DNA from 2 places in the Rhodoligotrophos defluvii genome. Region 2 is predicted to be linked to the other one. Evidence: predicted binding sites of a transcription regulator. Region 2 holds the regulator's gene; the other holds the start of a gene.

Region 1 (9,005 bases), on a different contig from region 2:
GGTCGCGTCCGGCGCAGCCGCCGGGCCGAAAAGGCCGAGGCGACGCGGGCCCGTTTGTTTGCCGCCGCGATCGAGATCGTTGGCGAGTACGGCTATGCCGGCACGTCCGTGGCACTGATCACACAGCGCGCGCAGGTGGCGCAGGGGACGTTCTACAACTATTTCCAGTCGAGGCAGGACCTGCTCGATCAGCTGCTGCCCTCGATCAGCGTGCAGCTGCTGGCCCATGTGCGCAAGCGGGTGCATCAGGCGGAAGACAGCCCGATTGCGCGGGAATATGCGCGGATCACCGCCTTCTTCGAATTTCTGGAGCAGACGCCGCACCTGTTCAAGATTCTCCACGAGGGGGAGATTCACGCGCCGGAAGGCTTCCGGCGCCACGTCGCGCTGCAATCGGAAAACTACAAGCGGGCTCTGGAGCGCGAGCGCCACCGGGGGCATCTCAAGGCGTCGTCTCCCGAGGAAATCGATGTCATGGCCGAGATCCTGATGGGTGCGCGCGATTATCTGAGCGCGCGCTATTGCGTGCGCAACGGCGAGATCGTGCAGCCGCCCAACCATGTGATCGACGCCTATATGCGCTTCGTGGTGAGCGGGATGTTCGTGGACCAACCAGCCTGATGTGTTGTTGTATACGGGCGCCTGACGCCTCTATGGAGATCAGGAGAAACAGGCCCTCAGCCAGCTGCGAAAGGCGCTGACCGCCGGCTGATCCAGCCGTTCCCGCTCGCAGACCAGATAATAGGCATCGGGCGAGGGGATCGCATGCTCGAACGGGCGCACCAGCAAACCGTCGGCCAGCGCGCGGCCGCAGACGATGTCATCGCCCATGGCGATGCCCTGTCCGGCAATGGCGGCGGCCTGCGCGAGGTAGATGTCGGAAAAGACGATGCCGGTCTCGGGCGGCGGCATGGGCAGGCCAAGCTTTCCCAGCCAGAGGGCCCAGTCATTGTGGTCGTGAAGGTGCAGGAGCGTGAGACGGGCGAGATCTTCGGGCAGGCGCAGGCCGCCAGCACGTTTCCGCTTTTCTCCGAATCGTGGATCCGCTCCAAGCTGTTGCTTGGTCGCATTTTCTTCACGCGAACCGGTATCCACTTCGCTCGAAGATGCTGTAAGGGCGTTGAGCAGGCCGGGGCTGCAGACGGGCGAGAATTCCACGCGGGCCAGCAGCTCCGACCAGTGGTCCGGCCAGGCGCCGCGGCCGAAGGCGATGAACACGTCTGCCTCGGGATCGCTCACGTCGTCCAGGCGGCGTGGCGTGACGATGCGAAGCCTGACGTGGGGATAGAGGCTGCGGAAGTCGCTGAGGTGGCCGCAGAGCCAGAAGGTCGCAAAACCCGAGGTGCAGCTGATGGTGAGGGAGCCGCGCAGCTCCACATCGTCGGCCGCGTCGGCGGCCCGGGCGATCAGCCTGAGGGCGCGGTGCACTTCCTCTGCATAGCGCCGGCCGAATGGGGTCAGGGTGATGACCTTCCCGACACGGGCAAATAGGGGCGCTCCGAGCTCCTTTTCGAGGAAGCGCAGCTGGTGGCTGATGGCGCTCGGCGTGCGGCCGAGCTCGCGGGCGGCGGCCCAGATCGCCCCGTGACGCGCCACTGCATCGAAGGCGCGTAAGGCACTCATGGAGGGGAGGGTGCGCGCGGGCCAAGGCATGGATGCCTCTCGTGAAAGGATTTCAATCAACCGGTCAAGAAATATCACTTTGGACGAGTGAATTTCATCTTCTAAGCTGAGGGCATAGCTTGCCAGGGGAGCGAACGAGCATGAGCACGACATCCGCGGAGCGGACCGCATGCGGCTGGGTGGACGAGAACGCGGCCGCTTTGTCGCGCTGGACCAGCGAGATCTGGCACAAGGGCGAGACCGCCTGGCGCGAGTACGAGTCCGCCGCCTGGTATGTGGAACGGCTGCGCGCCGAGGGCTTCGAGGTCGAAGAGGGTTCAGGCGGCATGCCGACCGCCTTCGCGGCGGAATGGCGCAATGGCGATGGCCCGGTGATCGCCTCCTATGCGGAATATGACGGGGTGCCCGGCAACTGCCAGGCGGCGGCGACCGTGCGGCGGCCCCGGGAAGGCCTGACCGAATATGCCGGCGGCCATACCGACCCCCATTCGGCCCTGGGCATGAGCGCCTTTGGCGGGGTGCTGGCGGCGAAGGCGGCCATGGAGCGCGAGGGGTTAAAGGGCACTCTCAAGTTCTTCGGCGAGCCGGCCGAGAAGGTGCGCGGCTCGAAGCCGATCCATGCAGCGCGCGGCTATTACGATGGCCTGGACGCCATGATCAGCTTTCACCCCTGCTATATGCTGCCGCTATGCAACACGGTGAACTGGGATACCCATTGCGGCGCGGCCTATGCGATGGTCTATCGCTTCATCTGCGATGAGCCGGAGACCTGGCTCAAACGCGCGGAAGGGCAGCCCATTCCGCAGGCCCATAGCGCGGTGCGCGCGCCTGGCGCGAATGATGCTTTGTTCGCGATGTATAACAGCGGCAAGGCCTTGCGGGATTCCATGCTGCCCCATATGGGCGGCTGGTCGATCAGCGAGGCGATCCTGACTGCGGGCCAGGCGACGGCCGACAACCTGCCGGCCCGGATTGCGGAGATCCAGTACATCATTCGCGTGCCGACGGTGGAGATGGCCGAGCAGGCGACGATGATGCTCGACCGCTTCGCCGCGGCCGCAGCCCAGCTCACCCATTGCCGGTATGAGCGCATCTGGGTCTCGAAGTCGCGGCCGGGCCTGGCCAATCACGTCATGGCCGATCTGGTCTACAAGAAGCTCGAAGCGGTGGGGGCGCCGCGCTGGGGCGAGAAGGCCAAGGCGATCGCCCGGGAGATCCAGGCCAATCTCGGGCTCGAGCCGATGACGGAGCCGTTCCTGCCGGATTGCGAGCGGCTGATGCCGCCGGAGGAGGCGGAGCGCATCCTGCGGCGGGACCTGCCGCCGTCGCAGGTCAACTACACGTCCGACGATTATACGGAGATGTGCTGGCATGCGCCGACGGCGCGGCTCTATATCGCCCGGCCGATGCTTTCAGCGCCCGCGGGCTATGCCTATCCCGACTGGGTGATGAATGCGCTGGGCGGCATCCCGGAAACGATCGATCCCATGACCGTCTGCGCGGCCAAGACGATCGCTCTCTCCATTCTGGAGCTGATGCAGAATGACGAGCGGCGGCTGGCGGCCAAGCGCGAGTTCGAGGAGCGCACGGGCGGCGGCATCGGCGGGAGCCAATGGCTGGCGCCCTTGTGCGATTATGACCCGCCCGTCAACCTGCGCTGGCCCGAATATGTGGAGACCCGGCGCGGCCGGGAATGGTGGATGCCGACGGCCGGCTACTGACCGGCGCCCGCGAGGTTTGCGAGATGCGCGAGCTTTATGAGCACAGGCCGAGCCACAGGCCCCGCAGCGCCTATGCGGACCTGGCGCTGGTGAATGGCCGCATCTATACGGGCGACCCGGGCCTTCCCTGGTGCTCCGCCCTGGCGGTGGCGGGCGGGCGGATCGTCGCCCGGGGGGAGCGTGGGGACATCGCCCATGCCCTTGGCGCCGGCACCCGGCTCATCGACCTTGGCGGGCGTTTCGCCATGCCTGGGCTTTACGACATGCACACGCATCCGGATCTGGCCTTGGCGCCGCGCTATGCGGACGATCTCGACATCGGCATCGTGGACCCGAGGCCGGACGAGGTGCGGGATGCAGTGCTTGCCTATGCGGCCAAGCATCCGGACCGGGAATGGATCTATGGCCAGTATTTCGTGCGCTACACCTTCCGGCAGGCGGGGCTGGTGCCGGGCAAGGCGTGGCTCGACACGGTGATGCCGGACAGGCCGGTGGCCCTGCTCGACCGCATGTGGGGCACCATGATGGTGAACAGCCTGGCGCTCGAGCGCGCCGGCATCACTGCGGCCACACCCGACCCGACCAATGGCTATCTCGAGCGCGATCCGGTGACGGGCGAGCCGACGGGGCTGCTGATCGACGGCGCCTATGCGTTGATCCACGCCGCCATGCCGCCAACGCCGGTGCCGGTACTGCGGGCGGCCTATCGCGACGGTATCCGCTACCAGTCCGCCCGCGGGGTGGTGGCGAGCAAATATGTGCATGTGTGCGAGAACCGGCTGCAGGCCCTGCATGCGCTCGATACGGCGGGCGAGCTGACGGTGCGCATCGAGGCGGCGATCAGCTGGCAGGACGACATCTTCCCGGTGCGCCGGCGCTGGGAGCTGCTGACAGGCGAGCGGCATTATTACCGATCGGCACGGCTCAACGCCAATGCGGTGAAGTTCCATTTCGACGGCACGGTGGAGCCACGCTCGTCCTACCTGATCACGCCATGGGATGGAGCGAATAGCGGCTGGGCCGGCAAGATCAATCTGACGCCCGAGCACCTGGCCGATATGCTGTGGGACATGGACCGGCAGGGCATCCGGGTGATTGCCCATTGCACGGGGGATGCTGCCTCCGACACTTTCCTCGACGCGGTGGCGGAAGCGCGGCGGCGGCCGGGTGGGCTCGGCGTGCGGCACCAATGCGCGCACTGCACCATCCTGCATGGGAGCAATCTCAGGCGGTTCCGCGAGCTGGGGGTGACGGCTGAGTTCTCGCCGGTGTCGTGGTATCCCTCGCGCTTCGTCTCGGGCGCGCGCTCGGGCTATGGGCCGGAGCGGCTGTCGCGCGCCTATAACGTGAAGGGCGTGCTGGAGGCCGGCGGCGTCGCGGTGATCGGCACGGACTGGCCGGTGAGCCCGCTGGACCCGTGGATCGCGCTGGAAACCCTGGTCACCCGCGCCAATCCTTGGGGCGAGATGGAGGGCCGGTTCGGCGAGCCGATCTCGGTGGAGCAGGCGATCGGGGTCATGACCCGCAACGGTGCCTGGTCCATGGACATGGAGCATCGGGCGGGTAGCCTGGAGATCGGCAAGTCTGCAGATGTGATCGTGCTCGACCGCGACCTGTTCGCGATCGAACCGCAGGGCAATATCCATGCGACCAGGGTGGATCTGACCTTCATCGCCGGTGAGCTCGTGCATGACCGGCTGAATGCGGAGAGCGATGCGGTATGGCAGGGCGAGGCGCCCAAGCTGTGGTGAGGCCGAGCGCCATCCCGGTGACGGTGATCGGCGGCTTTCTGGGCGCCGGCAAGACCACGCTGGTGAACCACGTCCTGCAGGGCGACCATGGACTGAAAATCGCGGTGCTGGTGAATGACTTCGGCGCGGTGAATATCGATGCGGCCCTGATCACCTCCAGCGAGGGCGGGGTTTATTCGCTTGCCAATGGGTGCGTGTGCTGCGGCCTGAACCAGGGTCTGGTGGAGCAGCTGGAAGAGCTGCTGGAGAGGCCGGGCAGCTTCGACCATATGGTGATCGAGGCCAGCGGCGTGGCGGATCCCGCGCGGATCATGGACACGGTGCGCTATGCGCGCTTTGCCGGGCGATTGCAGGCCGACGCCGTGGTGGTGCTGGTGGATTTGGCCGGGTTCGACCAAGCCATGACGGCCGCGCCTGGCCTTGCCGAGACGCAGCTCGATGCTGCCGACCTGGTGGTGCTGAACAAGGCCGATCTGGTGCCGCTCAGCCAGATCGAGGCGTGGCGCAAGCGCTGGCAGTGGCCGGGCATGCGGGTGATCACCGCCGTTGATGCGCGGGTGCCGTTCGATTTTCTGTTTGCAGGGCAACAGACTGGAGCCGACCGTGCGCATGACCACGCGCATGCGCATGAGCAGCCGGTGAGCCGGACGTGGCGTTCATCCGCTCCGGTGGATCTCGAGGCCTTGGCCGCGGTGCTGAAGAGCCTGCCCCCAGCGGTTTACCGGGCCAAAGGCTTCGTTCGGGACAGCCAAGGGCGCCAGCTCGCCGTTCAGGTGGTCGGTACGCGCGTGACCGTGGTGCCGGTCGGTCCCGGCGCCTCGTCGGTTGGGGACGGCAGCATCCTGGTGCTGATCGGGTTCGGCGCGGATGCGGACTTCGATGGCACGCTCGCCCGGCTCGACGCCTGCGCCAGCCCATCGCGCTGACCCTTTGCATATGCCGCGATCGGCCCCCACCTCTCTTACGTGGTTCTCAACTGAGAAGGGGTGCAGGCGTGACAGTGACAAGACAGGACATCACCGCCGTGCTCGGTCCGGTGGATGACAGCTTCGCGGCCGAGATCGCAGCCATCGACCCCTCTCCGGGCGAGCTCGCGGAGGCTTGGGCCTGGGTGAACAGCGACGAGGCGCTGGTGAACGACGGAAGGCCCCTGCCGAGCGGCAAGGTCGCCGCCCTGGTCGAGCTGCTGGCTGCGCCCGAAGCGCTGGAAGAGTGAGGCCGGCCGGGCCTTCGCGGTCTCCACGGTCCATCGTTAGCACTCCGGCAGAACGAGTGCTAAAAACTCTGGCACTCTTCCGCAAAGAGTGCTAAATAGAAGACGCGGGAACGGAGTCGAGGCGCCTGCTGCCTCGATCGTGCCCGCTGGCCGCCTCACTCGGCCAAGACCCTTAGACATTGCTGTTCTGCACAAGGAGGATTGCATGCAATTCCGTCCGCTGCACGATCGTGTGCTCGTCCGCCGCATCGAGGCCGATCAGAAGACGCCCGGCGGCATCATCATTCCGGACACCGCCAAGGAGAAGCCGCAGGAAGGCGAAGTGGTCGCCGTCGGCCCGGGCGCCCGCAACGAGAAGGGTGAGCTGGTCGCGCTCGACGTCAAAGTCGGCGACCGGATCCTGTTCGGAAAGTGGTCCGGCACCGAGGTGAAGATCGACGGCGAAGATCTCCTCATCATGAAGGAGAGCGACATACTCGGCGTCATCGAGGCGGCGGGCTCGGTGAAGAAGGCCGCCTGACAGCGCCGCCAAGAGCTTTGCCCAATTGAGCTGAAGGAAGGAGACAGACAACCATGGCTGCCAAGGACGTGAAGTTCTCGTCGGATGCCCGCGAGAGGATTTTGCGCGGCGTCGACATCCTTGCGAACGCGGTCAAGGTGACCCTCGGCCCGAAGGGCCGCAACGTGGTGCTCGAGAAGTCGTTCGGCGCACCCCGGATCACCAAGGACGGCGTAACCGTCGCCAAGGAGATCGAGCTCGAGGACAAGTTCGAGAACATGGGCGCGCAGATGGTGCGCGAGGTCGCGTCCAAGACCAATGACCTGGCCGGCGACGGCACCACGACCGCGACCGTTCTCGCCCAGGCTATTGTCAAGGAAGGCGCCAAGGCGGTGACCGCCGGCATGAACCCGATGGACCTCAAGCGCGGCATCGACCTGGCCGTCGCCGCGGTGGTCGAGGATCTGAAGAGCCATGCCAAGACGGTGACCTCCAACGAGGAGATCGCCCAGGTCGGCACCATCTCCGCCAATGGCGACACCGAGATCGGCCGCTTCCTCGCCGAGGCGATGCAGAAGGTCGGCAACGAGGGCGTGATCACGGTCGAGGAGGCCAAGTCTCTCGACACCGAGCTCGAAGTGGTCGAGGGCATGCAGTTCGACCGCGGCTTCATCTCGCCCTATTTCGTCACCAATGCCGAGAAGATGCGGGTGGAACTGGATGATCCCTACATCCTGATCCACGAGAAGAAGCTGTCGGGCCTGCAGGCCATGCTGCCGCTGCTCGAGGCGGTGGTACAGACCGGCCGTCCGCTGCTGGTGATCGCCGAGGACGTGGAAGGCGAGGCGCTGGCCACCCTGGTGGTCAACAAGCTGCGCGGCGGCCTGAAGGTGGCGGCGGTGAAGGCGCCAGGCTTCGGTGACCGGCGCAAGGCCATGCTGCAGGACATCGCCATCCTGACCGGCGGCACGGCGATCTCCGAAGATCTCGGCATCAAGTTGGAGAATGTCACCATCGAGATGCTCGGCCGCGCCAAGAAGGTGGTGATCGAGAAGGAGAACACCACGATCATCGACGGCGCCGGCTCCAAGGACGAGATCCAGGGCCGCGTTGCACAGATCAAGGCGCAGATCGAGGAGACCACCTCCGACTATGACCGCGAGAAGCTGCAGGAGCGGCTGGCGAAGCTCGCCGGTGGCGTGGCGGTGATCCGGGTCGGCGGCGCAACCGAGGTCGAGGTGAAGGAGAAGAAGGACCGCGTGGACGACGCACTGCATGCGACCCGCGCGGCGGTCGAGGAGGGCATCCTGCCGGGCGGCGGCGTGGCGCTGCTGCGGGCCCGCAAGGCTCTGGAGAACCTGAAGCCGGAGAACCCGGACCAGAAGGCGGGCGTCGACATCGTGCGCCGCGCGATCGAGTTCCCGGCCCGCCAGATCATCCAGAATGCCGGCGACGACGGCTCGCTGGTGATCGGCAAGCTGCTGGAGAAGAACGACTACAACTGGGGCTTCAACGCCGCGACCGGTCAATACGAGGATCTGGTCAAGGCGGGCGTGATCGACCCGGTGAAGGTGGTGCGTACCGCTCTCCAGGATGCCGCGTCGGTCGCTTCGCTGATCGTGACCACCGAAGCGCTGGTGGCCGAGAAGCCGAAGAAGGAGAAGGCTCCGGCCATGCCGGGTGCCGGCGGCATGGGCGACATGGACTTCTAAGGTCCTGTATAGGCGCGGTGGTTTCATCCACCGCGCTGCTGCAATTCAAGGCGCCTGCGGGACATACCCCCGCGGGCGCTATCTGTTTTCAGGTGCCGTGTCCGGCTGGCCGGCAAGGCAGATCAGCGTCTGCTGGCCCAAGGCGATGAGCGCTCTTTTTTCGCCGGACAGGGCGTGAACCTCCAGCTGGCACACCGTCAGGGTGCGGCCGGCCTTGACGACCTTGCCAGTGGCCTCCAGACAGTCACCCTGGGCGGGGGCGAGCAAGTTGATCTTGAACTCCACGGTGAGCACCGAGCTGTCGGCGGGGAACACCGAGAGGCCGGCATAGCCACCAGCGCTGTCGGCAATCGCCGTGGTCCCGCCCGCGTGGAAGTAGCCATGCTGCTGGGTAAGCTCGGGCCGATAGGGCATTCTGATGCGCACGAAGCCGCGCCTGACCTCGGTGATCGTCGCGCCGAGATGCTGCATGAGGCCCTGCCG
Region 2 (9,005 bases):
CATTGCCCCCCAGCCTCGTGCGTGAGCCGGTCTTTCTCGGCAGTGAGGGTGAGGAAAAGCCGATCTTCGCGAGTCTGTTGCCCGACGACCAGGATCTCGCCATGTTCGGCGAGGAGGTGAAGGCCATAGACCTGCGCAGTCTGGCCATGCAGAGCGTGCTGCCACCACCGATGCTGGGTGTTCTGGCTCAGGCCCGAACGCTCCTCCACTGGCATTCCACTCACCGGTTCTGCTCCCGTTGCGGAGCGCCTTCCGAGATGCGCGACGGCGGCTATCGGCGCCACTGCCCGGCCTGCGCCGCTGATCATTTTCCGCGCACCGACCCGGTCTCCATCATGCTGGTCACCATGGGCGACCGCTGCCTCCTCGGCCGGCAGGCGCGGTTTGCCCCGGGCATGTACTCCGCGCTTGCCGGCTTCATCGAGCCCGGCGAGACGATCGAGGAAGCGGCCCGGCGCGAGGTGTTCGAAGAAGCGGGCATACGCGTGGGCGAGGTGCGCTATCACTCCAGCCAGCCCTGGCCCTTCCCAGCCAATCTGATGATCGGTGTCCTAGCGGAAGGGCTGAGCGAAACCATAACCATTGATCGTACGGAACTGGAGGACGCCCGCTGGTTTACCCGGGAGGAAGTGCGGGCGATGCTCGCGGGCAGGCATCCGGCCGGCTTGATCGTCCCGGCACCGTTCGCTATCGCCAACCGGTTGTTGCGCAGCTTCATCGGCGCGTGATCCACGTGCCGCGGCGCACCACAGAACCGCGTACCGTATAGCAGCGTCTTGCGGTAAGCTGGCGGCGATGCACGGGCAAGCCGGACAAGGAGGTGGCGACATGCGATTTTCCGGTCGGACGACGAACAGGCGGCGCATCCTGTGCGTCTTTCCACACTATACCCCCTCATTCGGGACGTTCCAGCATGCCTATAAGCTGATCGCGGGTGTGAAGGCGTTCATGCCGCCGCAAGGCCTTCTCGTCATCGCCGCCTATCTGCCGGACACGTGGGAGGTGCGCTTCGTCGACGAAAACATCGCGCCCGCGACGCCTGAAGATTTCTCCTGGGCGGATGCCGTTTTCGTCAGCGGCATGCATATTCAGGCCGCCCAGATCAGGGACATCGGCCGGCGCGCTCATGAATACGGAAAAGTCGCGGTGCTCGGCGGCCCCTCGGTATCCGGAGCACCGGAGATGTACCCGGACTTCGATTATCTCCATGTGGGTGAGCTGGGCGATGCGACCGACCGGCTGATCGCGCTGCTCGATGAAAGCGCGGCGCGGCCTGCCGAGCAGGTGCGGCTCGAGACCGCCGAGCGACGCGCGCTGCACGATTTTCCAATACCGGCCTATGACCGTATCAATCTCGGCCGCTATCTCATCGGCAGCCTGCAATTCTCGAGCGGCTGCCCCTATCGCTGCGAGTTTTGCGACATCCCGGCGCTCTATGGTCGGCAGCCGCGGCTCAAGACGCCGGAGCAACTCACCGCCGAGCTGGACAAGATGCTGGCCCAGCGGTTCCGGCCCGCCACCGTCTATTTCGTCGACGACAATTTCATCGGCAATCGCAAGGCCACCAAGGAGATGCTGCCGCATCTCGTCGCCTGGCAGAAGAAGCACGGCTATCCCCTGAACTTCGCCTGCGAGGCAACCCTCAACATCGCCAAGCAGCCGGAGATCCTCGCGATGATGCGCGAGGCCGGCTTCATCACCGTGTTCGTCGGCATCGAGACGCCGGAGGTGGCGGCGCTCAAGGGCATCCGCAAGGATCACAACAACGCGGTGCCCATGTATGAGGCGATCAGGATCATCAATTCCTATGGCCTCGAGATCACGTCCGGCATCATACTCGGGCTCGACACCGACACGGACGAGACCGAGCGGGCGCTCACAGACTTTATCGATGCCTCGAACGTACCGGTCTTGACCATCAACTTGCTGCAGGCCCTGCCCAAGACGCCGTTATGGGACCGGCTGGAGCGCGAGGGCCGGCTGGTGCATGACACCAGCCTCGAATCGAATGTTCGCTTCCTGCGCCCGTATCATGAGGTGGTCCAGTCCTGGCGGCGCTGCATTGATTACGCCTATACGCCCGAGCGGCTGTTCAGCCGCTTCAAGCATCAGGTGGATGCGACCTATGTCCACCGAATCAAGACGCCGGCCCGGGGCAAGCTTTCCGTGGCCAACCTCGTGCGCGGGCTCTATATGGCCTGGGGCACCTTGCTTCACCTCGGCATCCGTCCCAAATATCGCGGCGCGTTTTGGCGCGCGGCCTGGCACGCCCTGAAGCGCGGACAAGTGGATGTGGTCTTCGGCATGGCTTTCGTGGCCCACCACCTGATCAGCTTCACCCGCGAGGCGCTAGAAGGCGAGCAGAATGCCTCCTTCTACTCGGCCCAGATCAAAGGTCCGAGCAAGCGCATGGCAGCGTGAATTGCAATCACTATATTTGAGCCGTTGTTGTTAAGAGGTTTGGTTTGATGAGCATCACCAACAGCACCGAGCGTCAGATCCTCATTGAGACGCGCGTCGCCAATGAGGGGCCGAGCATCGTTGCCGCTTATGTACTGTGGTTCTTCCTGTGGTTCGTCTCAGGGCACCGGTTCTATCTTGGCCGGCCCGGCACCGCGATCCTGCAGATCCTCAGCTACTTCGTGGTCATCGGCTTCGTCTGGTGGCTGATCGATGCCTTCCTCATTCCCGGCATGATCCGCGAGAAGCAGGAGGAACTTCGCCGCCGCCTGGCAGGACAGGTCAGCATCGCTGCATCCTAAAGCTTGTCACAACCTGAGGTTATTTCCTCCGGAACCAAAGGGCTTTCGTGGCGTTGACGCGCCGGCGTGGGATACCTAAATTGGTATGACGCTTGGGGCATTGCAACGAAATGCTGAGCGGCCAACAGGGCCGATGGAAGATGGACCACCGCCTTTTGGGATTGGCTGATCTCGATAAGCGTTCCCGCGAAATTTTCCGGCAGCTGGTCGAAACCTATCTGTCCACCGGTGAACCGGTGGGATCTCGCACGATTTCCCAGATGCTGCCGATCAACCTGTCGCCGGCCTCTGTCCGCAATGTCATGTCGGACCTGGAGGCGATCGGCCTGATCAGCTCCCCTCACACCAGCGCCGGCCGCATGCCCACCGAGCTGGGTCTGCGCTTTTTCGTCGACGCCCTGCTGGAGGTCGGCAACATCAATGAGGAGGAGCGCACCCAGATCGAGCAGCGGGTGGCGAGCCACAATCGCCAGCGGATCGACGAGGTGCTGACCGCGGCAACCAATATGCTGTCGGGCTTGAGCCAATGCGCCGGGGTGCTGCTGGCGCCCAAGATCAACATGCGGCTCAAGCATATTGAGTTCGTCAAGCTCGATACCCAGCGCGCCCTGGTGATCCTGGTGGGCGAGGACGGCACGGTCGAGAACCGCGTCATGACCATTCCGGCTGGCCTGCCTCCATCGGTGCTGATGTCCGCCACGAACTATCTCAGCACCCGTTTCATCGGCAAGACGCTCGCGGAGATGCAGAAGTCGATGAAGACCGAGGTGCAGCGGCTGCGCGAGGAAATCGACGAGCTCACCGCGACGGTGGTCGAGCAAGGGATCGCGAGCTGGAGCAACGACGACCCCGAGGAAGAAAAGACGCTGATCGTGCGTGGGCGGGCCAACCTGCTCGATGACAAGGATACCTTGCAGGATCTGGAGCGCATCCGAAGCCTGCTCGATGACCTCGAGACCAAGCGCGACTTGATCCGCCTGCTCGGCCTGGCGGAAGAAGGTGAAGGGGTGCGCATCTTTATCGGCTCCGAGAACAAGCTGTTCTCGCTTTCGGGCTCGTCCATCATCATCGCGCCCTATCGCGATGCGGAGGAGCGGGTGGTGGGTGTGCTCGGCGTGATCGGGCCCACGCGCCTCAATTATGCCCGCATCATCCCCATGGTGGACTACACCGCGAAGGTGGTAAGCCGGCTGTTGTCTTGATTTTTCGCGTTTGACGGTCGATATCGGACAGGCATCGGCAGAGGCCTGGCCCTGCCGAAGCTGAGCGTGAAGGATCGATGATGACTGCAAACACAAAGACCACTCCCTCGCCAGACGAGCAGAACGATCAGCCCACGGTCGATGCCTCCGCCCAGGCTGCCGAAGCCCCCGAAGCGCAATCCGAAGAGCTCAGTCCCGAGACCATGGCGGCCGCGATCCAAGCCCTCCAGGCCGAGAACGACAGCCTGAAGGACAAGCTCCTCCGTGCCATAGCCGACCAGGAGAACCTGCGGCGCCGCACGGACCGCGAGAAGGCGGAGGCCGTGCAATATGCCAATACATCCTTCGCCCGCGATCTCCTGAACGTCATCGACAATTTCGGCCGGGCGCTCGCGTCCGCCCCGGATAAAGACGATCCGTCACTGGACGAGCCGGTGAAGAACCTCGTCGTGGGCGTGGAGATGACCGAGCGCGAGATGCTCAACGTCTTCGAACGCCATGGCATCCGCCGTTTCGACCCGTTGGGCGAGCGCTTCGACCCGAACTTCCACCAGGCCATGTTCGAGGTCGAGGACGAGAGCCAGCCCGCCGGCATGGTCGTGCAGGTGATGCAGACGGGCTATCGCATCGGCGACCGGGTTTTGCGCCCGGCTCTCGTCGGTGTTTCGAAGGGCGGGCCCAAGCCCCAGGCATCCGCATGATGCCCGCCCCCGAACCAGCATTTTCTGGAGGGCTCTGCGCCTTGCAGCCCCGGAATGAGGCGCATATATACACGCCAGCTTCCAGGTCGAAACATTTCGCGTTCGAGTTGGAGGAGGCCGGCGATCCGCGAGCCAGCAACTTCTCCGGATTAACAGGTGCTTGCCAGAAGGCCTCAGAGCCGGCCTGCCGCAAAGGAGGTAGAAAGAATGGCTAAAGTGATTGGTATTGACCTCGGCACGACGAATTCCTGCGTGGCCATCATGGAAGGTCAGTCACCACGGGTCATCGAGAATGCAGAAGGTGCGCGCACCACGCCGTCGATCGTGGCTTTCGCCGATGATGGGGAAGTCCTCGTCGGGCAGCCGGCGAAGCGCCAGGCGGTGACCAACCCTGAAAACACGTTCTTCGCGATCAAGCGCCTGATTGGCCGCCGATTCGGGGATGCAGAGGTAGAGAAGGCCAAGGGCCTCGTACCTTATCATATCGTAAAGGCCGACAATGGCGATGCCTGGGTCGAGGCCCGCGGCAAGAAATATGCCCCCTCGCAGATCTCGGCTTACGTCCTTCAGAAGATGAAGGAAACCGCCGAGCGCCATCTGGGCGAGAAGGTCGAGCAGGCGGTGATCACCGTTCCCGCCTATTTCAATGACAGTCAGCGCCAGGCCACTAAGGATGCCGGCAAGATCGCCGGGCTCGAGGTGCTGCGCATCATCAACGAGCCGACGGCGGCTGCCCTGGCCTATGGCCTGGACAAGAAGCAGAGCGGTGTGATCGCCGTCTATGACCTGGGCGGCGGCACCTTCGACATCTCGATCCTCGAGATCGGCGACGGCGTGTTCGAGGTGAAGTCGACCAACGGCGACACCTTCCTCGGCGGCGAGGATTTCGACATGCGCCTGGTCGATTACCTCGCGGACGAATTCAAGAAGGAGAACGGCATCGATCTGCGCAAGGACAAGCTCGCGCTGCAGCGCCTCAAGGAGGCTGCGGAGAAGGCGAAGATCGAGCTGTCGTCCACCACGCAGACCGAGATCAATCTGCCCTTCATCACCGCCGATCAGACCGGCCCCAAGCATCTGACCATGAAGCTGACCCGCGCCAAGCTCGAGGCGCTGGTCGATGATCTGATCCAACGGACCATCGCGCCGTGCAAAGCGGCGTTGAAGGATGCCGGCATCAGTGCGGGCGAGATCCAGGAGGTGATCCTGGTGGGCGGCATGACGCGCATGCCCAAAGTGATCGAGACGGTGAAGACCTTCTTCGGCAAGGAGCCGCACAAGGGGGTCAACCCGGATGAGGTGGTGGCGATCGGCGCGGCCATCCAGGCCGGCGTGCTGCAGGGGGACGTAAAGGACGTGCTCCTGCTCGACGTGACCCCGCTGTCGCTCGGCATCGAAACACTGGGCGGCGTGTTCACCCGGCTGATCGACCGCAACACCACCATCCCGACCAAGAAGTCGCAGGTGTTCTCGACCGCCGACGACAACCAGACCGCGGTCACCATCCGCGTGTTCCAGGGCGAGCGCGAGATCGCGGCCCACAACAAGCTGCTGGGTCAGTTCGATCTGGTCGGCATCCCGCCCGCGCCGCGTGGCGTGCCGCAGATCGAGGTCACCTTCGATATCGACGCGAACGGCATCGTGAATGTCTCCGCCAAGGACAAGGCGACCGGCAAGGAGCAGGCGATTCGCATCCAGGCTTCGGGCGGCCTGTCCGATAGCGAGATCGAGACAATGATCAAGGATGCCGAGACCCATGCGGCCGAGGACAAGCAGCGTCGTGCTCTGGTCGAGGCCCGCAACCACGCGGAGGGTCTGATCCATCAGACCGAGAAGACACTGACCGAGTTCGGGGACAAGGTCAGCCAGGCCGACAAGAGCACGATCGAGCAGGCCATCGCCGATCTGCGCTCGAGCCTTGAAGGCGAGGACGTGGCCGCGATCCAGGCCAAGACGCAGACGCTGACCGAAGCCGCCATGAAGCTGGGCGAGGCCATGTACCGCCAGCAGCAGGCTGGCGGCGCGGCTGGCGCGGAGGCTGGACCCTCCTCCTCGGGTCGCCCTGACGACAATGTCGTTGACGCCGACTTCGAGGAAGTGCAGGACGAGAACAAGCGGTCGACCGGTTCCTGATCGCTGCGCACGAGGGCTGACCATGACGGAGACGGGCCGCCCGGTCGGCGGCAGCGGGTAGACACGCAAGAGGACCTCGCCCCGAGCGGCAAGACGTCGAACGGGGCGGGGTCTTTTGCGTGGGCATCGGATGTGAGCGATGGCGAAGCGCGACTATTATGAAATCCTGGGCGTTAGCCGGAGCGCCGGCGAAACCGAATTGAAGGCCGCCTATCGTCGGCTGGCCAAGCAGTACCACCCGGATGCCAACCCCGGGAATGCAGAGGCCGAGCATCGCTTCAAGGAGATCAACGAGGCTTATGAAGCCCTGAAGGACCCGCAGAAGCGCGCGGCCTATGACCAGTTCGGGCATGCGGCCTTCGAGCATGGCGGGTTTGCCCGCAGCGGCGCCGGCTTCGGGCCCGATTTCTCCTCGACCATGTCGGACATGTTCGAGGACCTGTTCGGCGAGTTCATGGGCACGCGCCGCGGCACTGGCCGGCGGCAGAGCTCCGCGACCCGCGGGGCCGATCTCCGCTACAACATGGAGATCACCCTGGAAGACGCCTATCTGGGCAAGACGGCCCAGATCCGCGTGCCGACCAGCGTCACCTGCGAGGTGTGCGACGGCTCCGGCGCCAAGGCCGGAACATCGCCCAAGGTCTGCCCGGTCTGCGCCGGCGCCGGACGGGTGCGCGCCACCCAGGGCTTCTTCACGGTCGAACGTACCTGCATGACATGCCAGGGGCGCGGCGAAGTGATCGCCGACCCATGCCGGAGCTGCGGCGGCAGCGGCCGGGTGAGCCGCGAGCGCACCCTGTCTGTTAACATTCCGGCCGGCGTCGAGGACGGCACCAGGATAAGGATCGCCGGCGAGGGAGAAGCGGGACTGCGCGGCGGCCCGCCGGGCGACCTCTACATCTTCCTGTCAATCAAGCCGCACCAGTTCTTCCAGCGAGACGGCGCCGACCTGTTCTCCCGCGTGCCCATTTCGCTGACCACCGCCGCATTGGGCGGGGAAATCGAGGTGCCGACCCTCGACGGCAAGAAGGCACGGCTGCGCATTCCCGAAGGCACGCAGACCGGCAAGCAGTTCCGGCTCAAGGCCAAGGGCATGCCGGTGCTGCGCTCGCACCAGTATGGCGATATGTATATCCAGGTGGCGGTCGAGACGCCGGTTAACCTGTCACGGCGCCAGCGTGAGCTGCTCGAGGAATTCGAGCGTGAGTCGCACAACAGGAACAGCCCGGAATCCGAGGGCTTCTTCGCCAAGGCCAAGGCCTTCTGGGAAGGCTTTGCCGCCGACTAGAGCTGTTTCCATGGGTCATGGGGGTAAGCCGGGCGCCCATGCCGGGGGGTCACAGCTGCGCGTAGCGGGCTATGGCCGAACGCTCGATAGCGGCGCAGGTGAGCTTATCGAGCTCCAGCGTATCGCGCAGGATCTGCAAGAGCCGGATCTCTTCCTTCGGCAGCTTCATGTCCGCCGCCGCAACTTCAACTGCGAGCGCATAGGCGGTTTCGCGCAGGCGCTCCGGCAACGCCTGCTTCACCAGGGCCAACAGGGTGCGCAGCCCCGCCTCGCCGTCGGCGCTCAGCAACTCGCCTGCTTCCTGGGCGGTCAGCACCAGGCGATCGGGGTCGAAGTCCCGGAATACGGGCAGGCGTTTCACGATCGTGCCAATGCGCTTCAGCTCTGCGTCGCCCATCCTGTTGTCGACGGCAGACATGGTGACCATGACATAGATCAGCGCCTGATGCGGGCCGACGGTACTCATGCACACTCCCAAATCGGTTCACGCGGGCCGCACAGTAGAAGTTGACGACGGTTTCAGCAAGGGCGCTCGGCAAGAAAGGTCTGGACCGTCTCGATCGCGTCCACCAGACCGGTGCGCTTCACCGGCACGCCTTCCGGAAAGGCGGTGAGAAAGCGTGAGGCGAGGCGTGGGTCGAGCACCACGAACACGCCGCGATCATCCGCCCGGCGAATCAGCCGGCCGAAGGCTTGCCTGAGGCGCAGGCGCACGATCATTTCCTGATAGATGTTGCCGCCGAAGGCAGCACGCCGCGCCCGCTCCAGGATCGAGGGCTGCGGCCAAGGCACGCGCTCCAGCACGATCAGCCGCAAGGCCTCGCCCGGAACGTCCACCCCGTCGCGCACCGCGTCGGTTCCGAGCAGGCAGCTGTTCTGCTCGGCGCGAAACAGGTCGACCAAAGTGCCGGTATCCACC

The links. The regulator HrcA, encoded in region 2, represses chaperone genes, less so after heat shock. The targets are predictions, from matches to a motif close to GTTAGCACTCNCNNNNNGNGAGTGCTAAC.
Region 1: the regulator HrcA is predicted to act here: its motif matches at 6,347-6,375, upstream of groES (co-chaperone GroES).

The regions. Positions count from the first base shown of each region.
Region 1 covers NZ_SZZM01000002.1:85,074-94,078, reverse strand. The annotation lists gene E4P09_RS09590 (TetR/AcrR family transcriptional regulator) at 1-621, shown strand, start outside; gene E4P09_RS09585 (LysR substrate-binding domain-containing protein) at 661-1,653, opposite strand; gene E4P09_RS09580 (zinc-binding metallopeptidase family protein) at 1,764-3,344, shown strand; gene E4P09_RS09575 (amidohydrolase) at 3,317-5,095, shown strand; gene E4P09_RS09570 (CobW family GTP-binding protein) at 5,065-6,021, shown strand; gene E4P09_RS09565 (hypothetical protein) at 6,090-6,311, shown strand; gene groES (co-chaperone GroES) at 6,517-6,831, shown strand; gene groL (chaperonin GroEL) at 6,885-8,522, shown strand; gene E4P09_RS09550 (PaaI family thioesterase) at 8,601-9,005, opposite strand, start outside.
Region 2 covers NZ_SZZM01000001.1:972,354-981,358, reverse strand. The annotation lists gene nudC (NAD(+) diphosphatase) at 1-728, shown strand, start outside; gene E4P09_RS04675 (B12-binding domain-containing radical SAM protein) at 829-2,421, shown strand; gene E4P09_RS04670 (TM2 domain-containing protein) at 2,469-2,762, shown strand; gene hrcA (heat-inducible transcriptional repressor HrcA) at 2,903-3,964, shown strand; gene grpE (nucleotide exchange factor GrpE) at 4,045-4,665, shown strand; gene dnaK (molecular chaperone DnaK) at 4,873-6,798, shown strand; gene dnaJ (molecular chaperone DnaJ) at 6,938-8,086, shown strand; gene E4P09_RS04645 (tellurite resistance TerB family protein) at 8,136-8,552, opposite strand; gene E4P09_RS04640 (ATP-dependent DNA helicase) at 8,606-9,005, opposite strand, start outside.